Regions from separate parts of the Mesorhizobium sp. LSJC269B00 genome, predicted to be linked through region 2. Evidence: predicted binding sites of a transcription regulator. Region 2 holds the regulator's gene; each other region holds the start of a gene.
What was found. Region 2 encodes PhoB, which activates phosphate uptake and scavenging genes when phosphate is short. Its sites were predicted from a motif close to TGTCATNNANCTGTCAT; they were not measured.
Positions count from the first base shown of each region.

Region 1: the regulator PhoB is predicted to act here: its motif matches at 2,556-2,572, upstream of X771_RS151975 (esterase-like activity of phytase family protein).
Region 3: the regulator PhoB is predicted to act here: its motif matches at 2,201-2,217, upstream of ppk2 (polyphosphate kinase 2).
Region 4: the regulator PhoB is predicted to act here: its motif matches at 1,414-1,430, upstream of X771_RS147725 (ceramide glucosyltransferase).

Region 1 covers NZ_AYVN01000004.1:443,337-447,181, forward strand. Annotated here, with positions in the region: gene X771_RS151980 (L,D-transpeptidase) at 117-905, shown strand; gene X771_RS151975 (esterase-like activity of phytase family protein) at 984-2,459, opposite strand; gene X771_RS151970 (LacI family DNA-binding transcriptional regulator) at 2,621-3,646, opposite strand; gene X771_RS151965 (Gfo/Idh/MocA family oxidoreductase) at 3,841-3,845, shown strand, end outside.
Region 2 covers NZ_AYVN01000016.1:85,777-89,621, forward strand. Annotated here, with positions in the region: gene pstB (phosphate ABC transporter ATP-binding protein PstB) at 1-678, shown strand, start outside; gene phoU (phosphate signaling complex protein PhoU) at 720-1,424, shown strand; gene phoB (phosphate regulon transcriptional regulator PhoB) at 1,441-2,130, shown strand; gene X771_RS138810 (ROK family protein) at 2,161-3,396, opposite strand; gene xylF (D-xylose ABC transporter substrate-binding protein) at 3,662-3,845, shown strand, end outside.
Region 3 covers NZ_AYVN01000011.1:144,542-148,386, forward strand. Annotated here, with positions in the region: gene X771_RS142360 (helix-turn-helix domain-containing protein) at 1-276, shown strand, start outside; gene X771_RS142355 (dihydrofolate reductase family protein) at 387-1,031, shown strand; gene ppk2 (polyphosphate kinase 2) at 1,220-2,140, opposite strand; gene X771_RS142345 (aldo/keto reductase) at 2,385-3,428, shown strand; gene X771_RS142340 (glycosyl transferase family 90) at 3,449-3,845, opposite strand, start outside.
Region 4 covers NZ_AYVN01000006.1:31,491-35,335, forward strand. Annotated here, with positions in the region: gene X771_RS147730 (O-succinylhomoserine sulfhydrylase) at 1-150, shown strand, start outside; gene X771_RS147725 (ceramide glucosyltransferase) at 162-1,313, opposite strand; gene apaG (Co2+/Mg2+ efflux protein ApaG) at 1,536-1,928, shown strand; gene X771_RS147715 (Hsp33 family molecular chaperone) at 2,115-3,146, opposite strand; gene argF (ornithine carbamoyltransferase) at 3,255-3,845, opposite strand, start outside.

The sequences.
Region 1 (3,845 bases), on a different contig from region 2:
CATGCCACCTGGCGGCTTCACGCTAATCAGTTCTCAAAACATCCGGAATGGGATATGGGTCGTCGCCGCGTGGGGTCGCATATCCTGTTGGATATGATGAATAGGCTGGGGGGATCATGTCCGACAATCCGCTTTTTTCCGAGCGCCTGAACCGGCGCGCGTTTCTTGGAATATCCGCTTTGGGTGCCGCTTCCATGGCGCTTTCAGCCTGCACCACGACCGATGTCGTGGTGCCGCCAACGCCCGCCCCGGCGCCTGAACCGGCTCTGGGCGATGCCGCCATCATGTATTCGGCGCGCGTCGATGAGGGCTTTTCATTGCCGGCAATCCCCGTGGCCAAGCTCGATCCGAAGTTCGTGCGCCAGATCGTGGACGATCCGACCGGCGAAAAACCCGGCACGATCGTCGTCGATACATCCGAGCATTTTCTCTATCTGGTGCGCGACGGCGGCAAGGCAATGCGCTATGGCGTCAGCCTCGGCAAGGCCGGGTTTGGCTGGACCGGCAGCGCCGTGATCCAGGCGCGCAAGAAATGGCCGGTGTGGACGCCGCCGCCCGAAATGATCCAGCGCCGGCCGGAACTGGCGAAATACAAGGACGGCATGCCGCCCGGACCGCAGAGCCCGCTCGGTGCGCGCGCGCTCTATCTGTTCCGCGACGGCAAGGACACGATGTACCGGCTGCACGGCACGCCGGAATGGGATTCCATCGGCAAGAACGCGTCGTCGGGCTGCGTGCGCTTCATGAACCAGGACATCATCGACCTCTACAGCCGGGTCAACGGCGTAGCCCAGGTCTATGTGCGCCCGAACCTGTCGGCCGCGGGCAAGATCATGGCTGTGTCGAGCCGGACCGCCGAGCCGATCGATGCCGGCGTGCCAAGGGATGCGGAGATTTTGAAATAGGTGCCTTCACGGCATCGCTGATCGCCGACAGACGGTTAGAGGCGGACGCGCCGGGCGCGTCCGCCTTTCCGTATACGGCTACTTGTTGGCGAGGCCCGGAAGCGTGACCTGATAGACCAGGAACATGGTGTCGACATCGGCGCCGTCGTCGGCCTTGTAGGGCGCGCCGACCTGAAAACCGTCTTGGGTGAGAAAATCGTTATCGTTGCCGACGAACAGGAAATAGTCGTCGGGCAGCGCCGGATCGAGCAGGCTGACCACAGACATTGCTTCCCACTTCTCCGAGAGATTGTTCTTGTCGTTCGGCTTGCCGTCATGCAGGCCGAAACGGCCGAGTTCCTTGTTGTCGTTGATGTCGATGAACGGCGTCAGCTTGGCCGGCGTCACCGAGGGGTCGAGCACGCCCTTGGGCGCCAGCGGCTTGTCGGCGGCATCGAAGGCGCCGCCGGCAATGTCGGTGGCGCCAGAGACGTCGACGACGAAAATCTGGCGCAGCAGCGAAGTATCGCCCTTCACCCCCTGGCCGTTTCCGCTGTCGCGCGCCAGCATCAGGAAGGTCTTGTCGGACAGCGCCACGATTTCGCTCTGCGCGGCGACCTTGGTCTTGTCCTTGGCGTCCTTGAACACCGGCAGCGGCACGGCATATTCATGCACCAGCTTGAGATGGGCCGGGTCGGAGGCGTCGTAGACCAGCGCGCGGGTGTTCTGGCGCGTCGCGGGCGAATCGCCGCCATCCTGGCGGGGCGCCGACTGCAGCACAGTGATCAGCGACTTGCCGTCCGGCGTCAGCGCCATGCCTTCGAGGCCTTGATTGTTCTGGCGGCCGGTTTCGGGATCCTTCGGATCGGGTTCGGCTGCACCGGGGCCCGGATTGTCGGAGGCGAAGTTCGGCGCGCCCTTGCGCATCGGCACCAAAGCGGCGGGCGGCTGCGTTGCCGACAACAGATGGCCGTCGGCCGAGAAGCGGTAGATGTTGGGGCCGTATTCGTCAGAGATGAACATGGTGCCGTCGGGCAGCCGCGCGATCGCCTCATTGTCGAGCGCCAGCTTGCCATTGGCCTCGGGCAGGATCGGCAGGTCGCCATTGGCCGCGCGCACGCCGTTGAGCGGATCGAGGCCGGTGGCGTCAGCGCCCTTGTCGTCGGTGAGGAGCAGGGAATCGGCAAGCGTCGCCTTGACGCCTGTCTGTTCCTGGCCGGAGGTGGGCGTGGCGCCTAGTGCGGCCGGCGTGAACTCGATGCGAATAGTGTTGAGGCGCGGCCGGTAGTCGGTGGTGCCGACGACATTGTAGCCGCGGTCGGGCAGCAACCAGAGCGAGCCCTTGTAGCCGTCCGCGCCACGGGTCCAGCTTGCGGCGTCGATCGACATGCCGGAGCCGGAGCCGAAGGTCTCGCCGAACTTGTCCTTCTGATCGGCCGGGATGCGGCCGACGCCGACCAGGCCCTTGTTGACGAAGCCACCAACGGTGGCTGTGCTGTCGGCAAGGGCAGGGGTCAGGGCGGTAAACAGCGCCAGCGCGGCGCCGAGCGACACGGTTCGGTGCGAGATTTTCATGGAGATCCTCTTTGTGACAAGCCTTGAGCGGCGCAAAGGGGCCACCGCATCGCATCGACGATGTCGCCCTCTCGCAAAGCGGTCTAGGACGCGAACATGATACTTGCGTGACAGAGCGGGCCTCTTCCTTCTCCCTTGTGGGAGAAGGGAGAGACGCACTATCAATCGCTGTCGCGCGCGATCAGCTCCAGCGGCCAGACTTCGCGGATGATGCGCGGACCTTCCGGGCCGGCAAAGGCGGGAAGCGAGGCCAGCAGCATTTCGGCCAGCCGCCGGCCCATCGGCTCCAGCGACGGACGGAAGGCGGTCAGCGCCGGTGAAAAGTAGCGGCAGAGCGGCGTGTCGACGATGACGATCACCGCGATGTCGTGGCCGGGCCTGATGCCCATCTCGGCCAGTGCCTTGCAGCCGCCGAGCGCCATTGCGTCATTGTTGAAGATGATGGCTGTGGGCCGGTCCTTGGAGAGCATCACGCGCGGCGTCACCTGGTAGCCTCCGGCCTCGTTGATGAAGCCGTCGGCGATCAGGCCGGGGTCGACTTCGATGCCATGCCGCTCCAGCGCCTTGCGGTAGCCGTCGAGGAACAGGTAGCCGAAGTTGAGATCAAGCGAAGGGCGGATGGCGGCAATGCGGCGGTGGCCGCGCGCGACCAGCCGGTCGACGGCTTCATCACCCGCCCTCTCGAAATCTATATCGAGCGAAGGATAGGTGTCGTCGCCGGATTGACTTCGGCCAAGCGTGGCGAAGGGAAAGCCGGCCTTGCTGAGATAGTCGATCCGATCGTCTTCCCGCCGTGTATTGGCCAACACGACCGCGTCGGCCCGGCGCGTCTCAACCACGCGGCGCAGCCTCTCCTGCTGATATTGGCCGGGCTCGCCCATGACGACCATCAGATCCAGGTCATCCTCGGCCAGCCGGCCCTGCAGACCGATCAGGAACGGGATGAAGAACGGTTCGCCATATTGCTGGTCGCCCGGATGCGGCTGCAGCATGAAGGCGATCGAATGGGTGGTGCCTTGCCGCAGGCTGCGGCCGGACTGGTTGGGCGAATAGTTCAATTGCTTGGCGGCGGCGAGCACGCGCTGGCGGGTGTCGGCATTGACGTCGGCGCGGCCGTTCAACGCCCGCGACACGGTGCCGATCGAAATGTTCAGGTGACGCGCTAGGTCATGGATACTGGACGCCAAGGACAGTTCTCCCCCTGTCTTGGCTAGCACCGGCTGCCGCCCAGGCCAAGGCTTCGGGATGATTTTCGCTGACAGCCGATTGACATTCTACGCCATCGGGTGTGTTCTCGTAAACGTTTACGGAGAAACGTTTACGGTGATGCCGGAAATGCCGTGACATTCGGTCTGGAGGGACCGGACGGGAGGAATGCCGGATGAT
Region 2 (3,845 bases):
CTTCAGAACCAGGTGACGGCGCTGATCGGCCCGTCCGGCTGCGGCAAGTCGACCTTCCTGCGCTGCCTCAACCGCATGAACGACACCATCGATTCGGCGCGGGTGACCGGCAAGATCACGCTCGATGAAGACGACATCTACGACAAGAACATCGATGTCGTCGAACTGCGCGCCCGCGTCGGCATGGTGTTCCAGAAACCCAACCCGTTCCCGAAGTCGATCTACGAGAACGTCGCCTACGGCCCGCGCATCCATGGGCTGGCCAAGCGCAAGTCCGACATGGACCAGATCGTCGAGCAGAGCCTGAAGAAGGCTGCGATCTGGAACGAGGTCAAGGACCGCCTGCAGGAGCCCGGCACCGGCCTGTCCGGCGGCCAGCAGCAGCGCCTGTGCATCGCGCGCGCCATCGCCGTGTCGCCGGAGGTGATCCTGATGGACGAGCCCTGCTCGGCGCTCGATCCGATCGCCACCGCCCGTGTCGAGGAGCTGATCGACGAACTGCGCCAGAACTACACGATCGTCATCGTCACCCACTCGATGCAGCAGGCGGCGCGCGTGTCGCAGCGCACGGCGATGTTCCATCTCGGCTATCTCGTCGAGGAGGGCGCCACCGACAAGATGTTCACCAACCCCGACGACAAGCGCACCCAGGACTACATTACCGGCCGCTTCGGCTGAGCCGTCCGGCGGGTGAATTTTCAGGCACGAGGACCAAGATCATGGGTGAACATACCGTCGCCTCCTTCGATGAAGAGCTCGGGCAGATCAGCAAGCTGATCCGCGACATGGGCGATCTGGCAGGCTCGATGGTCAGCGGCTCGACCAGGGCGCTGCTCAATTCGGACAATGCGCTGGCACAGCGTGTCGTTTCCGACGACGCCATCATGGATGCGCGCCAGCGCGAACTGGACGACCGCGCCATCACGCTGATCGCCAAGCGCCAGCCGATGGCCAACGATCTGCGCGCCGTGGTCGGCTCGATCCGCATGGCGGGCGACCTCGAGCGCATCGGCGATCTCGCCAAGAACATCGCCAAACGCGTCGGCACCGTAGGCTTGAGCGTCACGCCGCGCGACCTCTCGCACTCCATCGATGCCATGGCGCAACTGGTGCTGATCCAGGTGCAAGGCGTCGTCGAGGAATATGCCGCCACCGATGCGGCAGCTCTTGCAAAACTCAGGAATGACGACGAGCGCATCGACGTCAAATACACGTCCGTGTTTCGTGAGCTTTTGACCTACATGATGGAAGACCCTCGCAACATCACCGCCTGCACGCATCTCTTGTTCTGCGCCAAGAATCTTGAGCGCATCGGCGATCATGTCACCAACATCGCCGAAAATGCGTATTATGTGCTGACCGGCCAGCAATTGCCCGCCAATCGTCCGAAGCAGGACGAGACGGCGATGGCCACGCCGGCCTGATGAGGGTGAACTGCCTATGATCGCGCCACGCATCATGGTCGTGGAGGACGAGGAGCCGCTAGGCGTTCTCCTCCGCTACAACCTCGAATCCGAAGGCTATCAGGTCGAGGTGGTGACACGCGGGGACGAGGCCGAGATCCGCCTGCAGGAAAACGTGCCCGATCTCCTGGTGCTCGACTGGATGGTGCCGGCTGTCTCCGGCATCGAGCTCTGCCGGCGGCTTAGAGTGCGGCCCGAAACCGAGCGGCTGCCGATCATCATGCTGACCGCGCGCGGTGAGGAAAGCGATCGCGTGCGCGGCCTGTCCACCGGCGCCGACGACTATCTGGTCAAGCCATTCTCGACGCCGGAGTTCATGGCGCGCGTGAAGGCGCTGCTGCGCCGGGCCAAGCCGGAAGTGCTGTCCAGCGTGCTCAAGGTCGGCGACATCGTGCTCGACCGAGAATCGCACCGGGTCTACCGCAAGAAGAGCGAGATCAGGCTCGGACCGACCGAGTTCCGGCTGCTCGAATTCATGATGCGCCATCCCGGCCGCGTGTTCTCGCGCAGCCAACTGCTCGACAATGTCTGGGGCGAGACGATCTATATCGACGAGCGAACCGTCGACGTCCATGTCGGGCGCTTACGCAAAGCGGTCAACAACGGCCGCATGCCGGATGTCATCCGTACCATTCGCGGCGCCGGCTACGCGATCAGGGAAGACTAGGATGCTGCGCGTCGCGCCGTTGCCGGCCATTCACGCGACATGCTTGCCGGATTTGGGCTGAATACCCGGCGCAAAAATCTCCTGATCGACGAAGCCGAGCGCGCGCATGGCACAGCCTTCGCGGATCAGCGGCAGCTCGTTGGGCTCGGTGTCGAAGGAGATCGACTTCGAGTGCTGGCCGCCGGCGGTCTGGGCGATCGCTTCGCGCAATGCCGGTTCGATCAGGTCGAACGCGGCGGCGCTGACGCCGACCATGGCGACGGGGGCCGGGTCGATCAGCGCAAACAGGCTGCCGAGGCCGAAGCCGAGCGCCTCACCGGCCCTGCGATAGGCTTCGCGCTCCGGGCCATCGGTTTCGCGGGCGCGCGCGGCGAGTGCGCGCATATCAGCGTCGCCGATATCGACCGGCTCGGCATCTTCGCTCATCATTTTGGCGCTGCGCCAGATGGCGTAGTTTCCGGCATAGGCCTCGACGCAGCCGCGCCGCCCGCAGCGGCAGAGCGCGCCGCCCGGACGGTGGATCATGTGGCCGAACTCGCCGCCCGAGGAATGGGTGCCGGTGAACAGTTCGCCTTTCAGCACCAGGCCCATGCCGATGCCGTGCGACAAGAGGATGGCGATAAAATTGTCGCGGTAGCGCTCGGGCTGGCGCCATTGCAGCGCCACCGCCATCATGTTGCAATCGTTCTCCATGGTGGCAGGAATGCCGAATTCCGCTTCCAACATGTCGGCGAAGGCAATGTCGGTCAGTGGCGTGATCGGCGACCACAGCATGGCGCGCGCCTGCGAATCGGTGATGCCCTGGATGCCCATGGCAATGCGGGCGATGCTCTGGACATCGAGGTCGGGATCCTCAAGCCGCCGCCGGACGATTGCTACGCATTCGCCAATCAGCTCGTCGCGCGGCTTGGTCAGCGTGTCCAGCCGGCGCTGTTCCTCGGCGACGACGTGGCCGGCATAGTCGATGACGGTGACGGACAGGAAATTGAGCGACAGCACGACGGTCATCACCGCCGCCGCTTCCGGGTTGAGACCAAGGCCCACCTGCGGCCGGCCGCGTTTCAGTGCGCCGGTCTCGCCAGGTTTGCCTTCAATCAGGATGCCTTCTTGAATCAGATCAGACGAGATTGCCGATATGGTCGAGTGGCTGAGGCCGGTGGTCGCCGCAATCTCGGTCCGCGACGGCTGGCCGGCCCGGCGCACGGCTGAAATCACCATCGCACGGTTGCGACGGCGCAGATCGTCGTGGCGGATTCCAACCGACATTTGTTTCCTCCCGGCCTCCTCGCGCCTCATGATAGTGAAGGCGTTCGACGGCACCAGCCAAATATTGGCAGACGCCGGCAGCCCTGTCATTGTTTATTGCGGACCTCGAAAAAATTCGGCACGGCCATCAGAATCCATCAGAATCGATGTTGACAGCGCCTTATCATTGAGCCAGTATTTTTTCGAGGCTCGAAAAAATAGGGCCTCTGTGTGCCGGCCCTCGGGCCAGTTTTGTCGCGCCGCACGCGGCGCAGGGAGGATTATGATGAACAGATTTGCAGCCGCCATGCTGGCGGGTGTCGCCATGTCGCTGGCGCTGATGTCGGTCGCGCAGGCGAAGGACAAGGTCATCGGCGTGTCGTGGTCGAACTTCCAGGAAGAGCGCTGGAAGACGGACGAGGCGGCGATGAAAACGGCGATCGAGGCTGCCGGCGACAAGTACATTTCCG
Region 3 (3,845 bases), on a different contig from region 2:
CTGTACCATGACCTGCCGGCGTCAAAACGATCGTGGTGGCTGATCGTCGAAAAGCAGGGCGAGGTCGATCTTTGCTGGTACGATCCGGGCTTCGACGTCGATCTCTACGTCTCGACCGATCTGTGCACCATGACCTCGATCTGGATGGGGCTGACGACAGTTCACAAGGAACGCGACAAGATCAGCCTGACCGGCGATCTCGACGTCGCCGGCAAGATGCAGATCTGGCTTGGGCTCAGCCCGTTTGCGGTGATGCCGAAGCGCGTGGCGGCTTGAGGTCCCTGCGCATTCCACAGATCGGCTTGCCTCTAAAAATACTAGTTGCAAAATGCAATCAGTTTGAATACTGATTGCAAATCACAACTGGTCACGAAAGGGAGTCTTCCATGTCCAAACTGCGCGTCAATGCCTTCACCTTGTCGCTCGACGGTTTCGGCGCCGGTCCTGACCAGGACCTGCAAAATCCGCTCGGCGTTGGTGGCGAAGATCTGCACAAATGGATGACCGGCACCCGCACCTTCCACGAGATGGTCGGCAAGGATGGCGGCAGCACCGACGTGGACGACCGGTTCACCGTCCGCAGCTTCGACAATGTCGGCGCCTGGATCCTCGGCCGCAACATGTTCGGCCCGATCCGCGGCGAATGGCCGGATGAGAACTGGAAGGGCTGGTGGGGCAACAACCCGCCCTATCACGTGCCGACCTTCGTGCTGACCCATCACAAGCGCGACCCCATTGTGATGGAAGGCGGCACCATTTTCCGCTTCGTTACCGGCGGCATCCACGCCGCGCTCGAACAAGCAAAGGCTGCGGCCGGCGGCAAGGATGTCCGCGTCGGCGGCGGCGTTTCCACTATCCGGCAATATCTCAAGGAGAAGCTCATCGACGAGTTGCATCTGGCTGTGTCGCCAGTGTTGCTCGGGAGGGGCGAGAGCCTGTTTGCCGGGCTGGATATGCTGAAGCTGGGTTACCAGTGCACCGAGCAGGTGGCGACAGCGCTCGCCACGCATGTGACGATCAAGCGGGTGTAGTGGCGAAGTGATAGGCGCAGGCTTCTTTCTCCCCGTTCTACGGGGAGAAATGCCCGGCAGGCAATGAGGGGCAGCGCTGCTTTTGGAGGTTAGCAGCGTCCGACGACTGTGAATTCGCCGATGCCGGCGCTGCCCCTCATCCGCCCTTCGGGCACCTTCTCCCGTGAAACGGGGAGAAGGAAAAGTGCTCAATACTTCTCCGGCACGTAAAGCTCGCGCGGCAGGACCTGGCGCTCGTACTCCGGGTTGAACACCCGCTCGGGCAGCGTGATTTCTTCGTGCGGCACGTCCTCATAGGGCAGCTGTTTGAGGAGATGGTCGATGCAGTTCAGCCGCGCCCGCTTCTTGTCGTTGCCTTCGACGATGTACCACGGTGCCTCTGGGATGTTGGTGCGGGCAAACGTCTCTTCCTTGGCCTTGGTGTACTGCTCCCAGCGCACGCGCGACTGCAGGTCCATCGGCGACAGCTTCCACTGCTTCATCGGATCGTGGATGCGCATCATGAAGCGCATCTGCTGTTCCTCGTCGGTGATCGAGAACCAGTATTTGACCAGCGTGACGCCGGAGCGGACCAGCATGCGCTCGAACTCCGGCACGTCGCGGAAGAACTCTTCGACCTGATCGGGTTCGGCAAAGCCCATCACCCGCTCGACGCCGGAGCGGTTGTACCAGGAGCGGTCGAACAGCACGATCTCGCCGCCGGCCGGCAGATGCGGCACGTAGCGCTGGAAATACCATTGTGACTTTTCGCGCTCGGTCGGCGCCGGCAGCGCCACGACGCGGCAGATGCGCGGGTTGAGGCGCTGGGTGATGCGCTTGATGACGCCGCCCTTGCCGGCGGAATCACGGCCCTCGAAAACCACCACTAGCTTCTTCTTGTGGTAGGCAACCCAGGACTGCAGCTTGATCAGTTCCGACTGCAAGCCGATCAGGTCGCGGAAATACTGCATGCGATCGATCGACGGCGGATGCGCGTTCTTGTAGATCTTGGCGATCTCCAACGACAGCGCCGGCTCCGAGATTTCCAGCTCATAGTCCTCGTCGAGCGTGTCGGCGAGTTCGGCTTCCAGCCAATCCCTGGCCGCAGAATTCTGCTTTAGCTCATTCATTTCCACTGCTCCGCTTGCCGGCTGACATGAAACCCTGAGCCGACTTGATATAGGCCGGCAATGACGGTTTTATTGCAAGCCGCCGGCCAGCCGGTCTTCACTGCAAAGCAGCGAGGCATTGCCGATCCAGCGCCCTGGCATGGCGACAAGCCGCTCAAATTGTCCTACAAATAGCGGACCCGTTCGGGCTTCCCCGCCCTTTCCTGCTAAAACCGCCTCCCCACCAAAACTACGAGGATCAGACATGGAATACCGCACGCTTGGCCGTTCCGGCTTGAAAGTTTCGGCGCTGACCTTGGGAACCATGACCTTCGGCGGCAGCGGGCCGTTCGCTGCCGTCGGCAATTCCGATCTCGCGGAGGCCTCGCGCATCATCGACACTTGCATCGATGCCGGCATCAATCTCATCGACACCGCCAATGTCTATTCCAACGGTCTGTCGGAAGAGATCATCGGCGAGGCGCTCGGCGGCAAGCGCAAGAACGACGTGCTGATCGCCTCCAAAGCGCGCATGCGGATCGGCAAGGGCCCCAATGACGAAGGCCTGTCGCGCCATCATCTGATCCGCGAATGCGAGAAGAGCCTGAAGCGCCTCAGGACCGATGTCATCGACATCTATTTCCTTCACGAATGGGACGGCGCGACGCCGCTCGAGGAAACCATCGCCGCGCTCGACACGCTGGTTGCCCAGGGCAAGATCCGCTATGTCGGCTGCTCCAACTATTCCGGCTGGCAGGTCATGAAGGCGCTGGGCATCAGCGACAGCCAGCACCAGCCGCGCTTCGTCACCCAGCAGATCCACTACACGCTGGAAGCACGCGAGGCCGAGTATGAGCTCTTGCCGATCTCGGTCGACCAGGGCCTTGGCGTGCTGGTGTGGAGCCCGCTCGCCGGCGGCCTGCTGTCGGGAAAATACCGCCGCGACAGCCCGACGGCGCGCCAGATCGGCGGCTGGTCGGAACCGCCGATCCGCGACGAGGACCGGCTGTGGCGGATCGTCGATGTGCTGGTCGACATCGGTGCGGCACGCGGCGTTTCGGCGGCCCAGGTGGCGCTGACCTGGCTGCTCGGCCGGCCAGCCGTCAGTTCGCTGGTGATCGGCGCACGCAATGAGTCCCAGTTGAAAGACAATCTCGCCGCGGCAAGCCTGACGCTGTCCTTTGATGAACGCCAGCGTCTCGATGCCGTCAGCCGGCCGCCGGTGCTCTATCCCTACTGGCACCAGCAGTTCACCGCGAAGGACCGCTTCGGCCCGGCCGATCTGGTTATGGACCGCAGCGTCATCTGACTTAAGGGCGCCGGAGGCCGCTAGCCCGCGATAAACCGCCAGACCTGCGGATCGGTCTCGATCTGGCCGCTGAGCACGAAATATTTGTAGAGCACGAGCAGGCAGATCGCCTGCTCGGCCCGCTCGTCGGCGAATTTGCGGCAATAGGCGTTGGCCGCCGCAACGATGCGCTGGGCCTCGGCCGGATGTTTCTCGAGATGGTGCACGCGCTCGGCCAGATCGCTGAAGTCGGGCGCCAGCGGCACATAATGGACATCGGGCTCGAGCTGCCCTTCCGCGAACCAGGTCTCATAGGTCGGCGGCGGCATCAGGCAGAGCGAGTTCGAGCTCATGATCCATTTCAGATTGGTCGCGACATCATTGCCTTCGAGCGAGATGATATAGCGGTAGCGGCGCTGCTGATCGATGCTGAGATAG
Region 4 (3,845 bases), on a different contig from region 2:
CATCCGGCGACCACCACGCACAAGAACCTCAGCGACGAAGCTCGCGCCGAGCTTGGCATCGGGCCGGGAACGCTCAGGCTGTCGGTCGGTCTTGAGGATACGGACGATCTGCTGGAGGACGTTGCGCAGGCGCTGAAGGCAGCCGGATAGGCCGCGAGGCGTCACGCTCCCGACGAAACCTCTTCCAGTTCGGCCGTCTTGGTGCCGATGGTCATGATGTTGCCGCGCCAGTCGACGGCGCCGCTCAGCCAGCCGCGCGCCCAGATGGCGGGAAGCATCATGTCGCGCACCATCATCGCCGGGACCATGCGCAGCGACAGGTGCCAGCCCTTGGCCGCGGCCAGCGCGCATTCGGGAATGTAGGCCGCCGTCAGCACGGCCAACACCGTGGCCGGCAGGCTGATGCCGGCACTTGCGGCCGCCACCAGCGCCAACGCCAGCGGCACGGCGACGCCGGTCAGGATCTCGGGTGCGAAAAACAGCGGGAAAGTGACGCGGCGCAACCGCGCCCAGCGCGCCTGGCGCGACCAGATGTCGGCAAGTCGGCGCTGCCCCAGTGGTTGCTCGAAAGGCGAGGCAACGAGATTGACGTGCAGGCCCAGTCCGTTGACCAGCTTGGTTGCAGCAGCATCCTCGGCGATCTCGGCGGCCAGCGCGCGGATACCGCCACTGGTATCGAGCATCGGCTTGTTCCACAGCATGCTCTTGCCTTGGGCAAAGCCGAGACCGAGCGCCTCGCCGGCATATTGCCAGCGCGCCTGCAGCGTGTTGAGGAACGCGCATTCGACCTCGGCCCAGAAGCCATCCGGCCGCGAGCCGATCGGCGTCGAGCAGATAAGCCCGGTATTGGTCCGCCAGGCCGCCATCAGGTGCTGGACGTAATCCCTAGGCATCAGCACGTTGGAATCCGCCAGAATAACCCAATGATAGCGCGCCGCTTCCCAGCCCTTGACGCAGTTGTTGAGCTTCGGGTTGCTGCTGACGCGGTCGTCGCCGATCAGCAGCCGGGTCGGCACGTTGGGAAACAGGACGATCGCCCTGTTTATCAGTTCGACGACCGGGTCGTCGGCGTGAGCGACGCAGAAGATCAGTTCGTAGATCGGCCAGTCAAGCGAGAAAGCTCGCTGCAGCGTCTCTTGTGTGAACGGCTCCACGCCGCGCGACGGCACGACGATCGAGACCGGCGGCTGCTCGTTGGACGGCGGAGGGATGAGACGGCGCGCTTTCAGCTTCGACGATGCAAGCAGGATGCTGGCGAGATTGGAAAGAAGCAAAGCGGAGGAAGCGAAGGCGGCTGTGAGAGCTGGTTCCATCGAGATCTGGTCACTCCGGAAAGGCCGCTCGCGGCTGCTTTGTCAGTCGACAGATGGGCCTTGAGTCGCCGGCAAGGTTTGCGCACACCAACATTGTCATGTGTCACTTAAATGACATTGTTTGTCGGCACCTGCGCTTTGAGGCTGGCAGGACATGCCGCTCTGCGCGTATCAAACCGCATGGCGCGACAAATGTTCCCTGCCGCGCAACCGGAGCAGCCCATGTACCGCGCCGTCACGCGCAACATCGAAGTGCAGGTCAGACCGTTTTACCTGGAGGACCGCTCGGACCCGGCGGAGAACCGTTATGTCTGGGGCTACCAGGTGACGATCGACAACCAGTCGGACGATTTCGTGCAGCTTATGTCGCGTTACTGGCACATCACCGACGGCAGCGGCCGGGTCGAGGAAGTGCGCGGCGCCGGCGTGGTCGGCGACCAGCCTGAGCTCAATCCCGGCGACAGCTATCAATACACGTCAGGCTGCCCGCTATCGACGCCGTCCGGCTTCATGGTCGACCACTACACCATGCGCAACAAAAAGGGCGAGACGTTCGACGTCGCTATTCCCGCGTTTTCGCTGGATCTGCCGGGGACCCGACTGACGGTGAATTAGGGGTTTTCTCCCCGTCACTATACGGGGAGAAATGCCCGGCAGGGCAATGAGGGGCAGCGCCAGACTCATGAGGTTATCTTCCACGCACATGACCTAGGCTATGCGCGGCCATTCACCAAAGTTCGCGCTGCCCCTCATCCGCCCTTCGGGTACCTTCTCCCCGTGAACGGGGAGAAGGTAGAGATGCTACTGAGCTGCAAACTCCGCCGGGTCGAAGTCGTACTGCTTCGAGCAGAACTCGCAGGCGACGTGGATGCCGCCATCTTCGGTGCTGTCCTTGATTTCCTGCGCGGAAAACCCCTCGAGGATGCCGCGTATCTTGTCCCTTGAGCAGGAACATTGGTCGGCAACCGGCACGCCGCCGAAGACGCGCACGCCATGTTCGTGGAACAGCCTGTAGAGCAGCCGCTCGGCGCCGATGGTCGGGTCGATCAGCTCGGTCGGCTCGATGGTGCCGAGCAGCGCCACCAGCTCGCGCCAAGAATTGTCGGCCGGCTCGTTCATCACGTCGCGCGGATCGCCGTCGCCCCCCGAAATGTCGGGCACGCGCATGCGCTCGGGCGACTGCGGCAGGAACTGCGCCAGGATACCGCCGGCGCGCCACTGCTCGCGCGCACCGCCGGGGCCGGGCGTCAGCAGCTTGGCCACCGACAGCCTGAGGTCGGTCGGGATCTGCTCCGACTGGCGGAAATAGGTGCGCGCGGCGTCTTCCAGCGTCTCGCCGTCGAGCTGGACGATGCCCTGATAGCGCTGCGTGTGCGCCCCCTGGTCGATGGTCAGCGCCAAAACGCCGCTGCCCAGCAGCGTCTGCTGCGAGGTCTGGCCTGCGGCCACCAGGGCCTCCAGCCGGTCGGCATCGAAGCGCGCATAGGCGCGCAATGCCGAGGGCGTGGAGAAATCCGCGACCAGCATGTCGACAGGCCCGTCGGTGCGGGTCTGCAGGATGAACTTGCCCTCGAATTTGAGCGAGGTGCCGAGCAGCACCGTCAGCACACAGGCTTCCGCCAGCAGGCGGGCGACCGGCTCGGGATAGTCATGACGGTTGAGGATGGCGTCGAGCATCGGCCCGAGCTGCACGGTGCGGCCGCGCACGTCGAGCGGGCCTACCTCGAAGGGCACGACATGATCGTCGCCGGCATAGCCGAACTCGCCGAGTTTGGGGTGATGTTCAGTCACTTGATGCGTTTCCAACATGACAAAGCTCCAGGGCGCGGCCATGCGGCCCGGAGGGGTGCATGCGTCCAAACGCGCTTGATTTGCGTGATGGGGCGCAAATAGGCATCGCGCCGCCCCGGATCAAGCGCTTGGAGATCAAGCGCCTGGAGATCAAGCGCCCAGACACCAGGCCAAAACCGCCTTCTGGGCGTGGAGCCGGTTCTCGGCTTCGTCGAAGACAACCGAATGCGGACCGTCGATGACCTCGTCGGTGACTTCCTCGCCGCGATGCGCCGGCAGGCAGTGCATGAACAGGGCGTCGGGCTTGGCCCTCGCCATCAGCGCCGCATTGACCTGATAGGGCGAGAAGACATTGTGGCCGCGGGCGCGGTGTTCCTGGCCCATCGACACCCAGCAGTCGGTGACGATGCAGTCGGCTTGGTCGACGGCTTCCTCGGGCGAGCGGGTGAAGTGCAGCTTGCCGCCATTGCTCTTCGACCAGTCGATATGCTTTTGCGCCGGCTCGCTGCCTTCCGGCACTGCGACGTTCAGGTTGAAGCGGAACCGCGCCGAAGCTTCGAGCAGCGAATGCAGCACGTTGTTGCCGTCGCCGGTCCAGGCGATGGTCTTGCCGGCAACCGGACCGCGATGCTCCTCGAAGGTCATGATGTCGGCCATCAGCTGACAGGGATGGGTGTCGTCGGTCAGCCCGTTGATGACCGGAATCGTGGCATTCTCGGTCAGCTCGAGCAGCCGCTCATG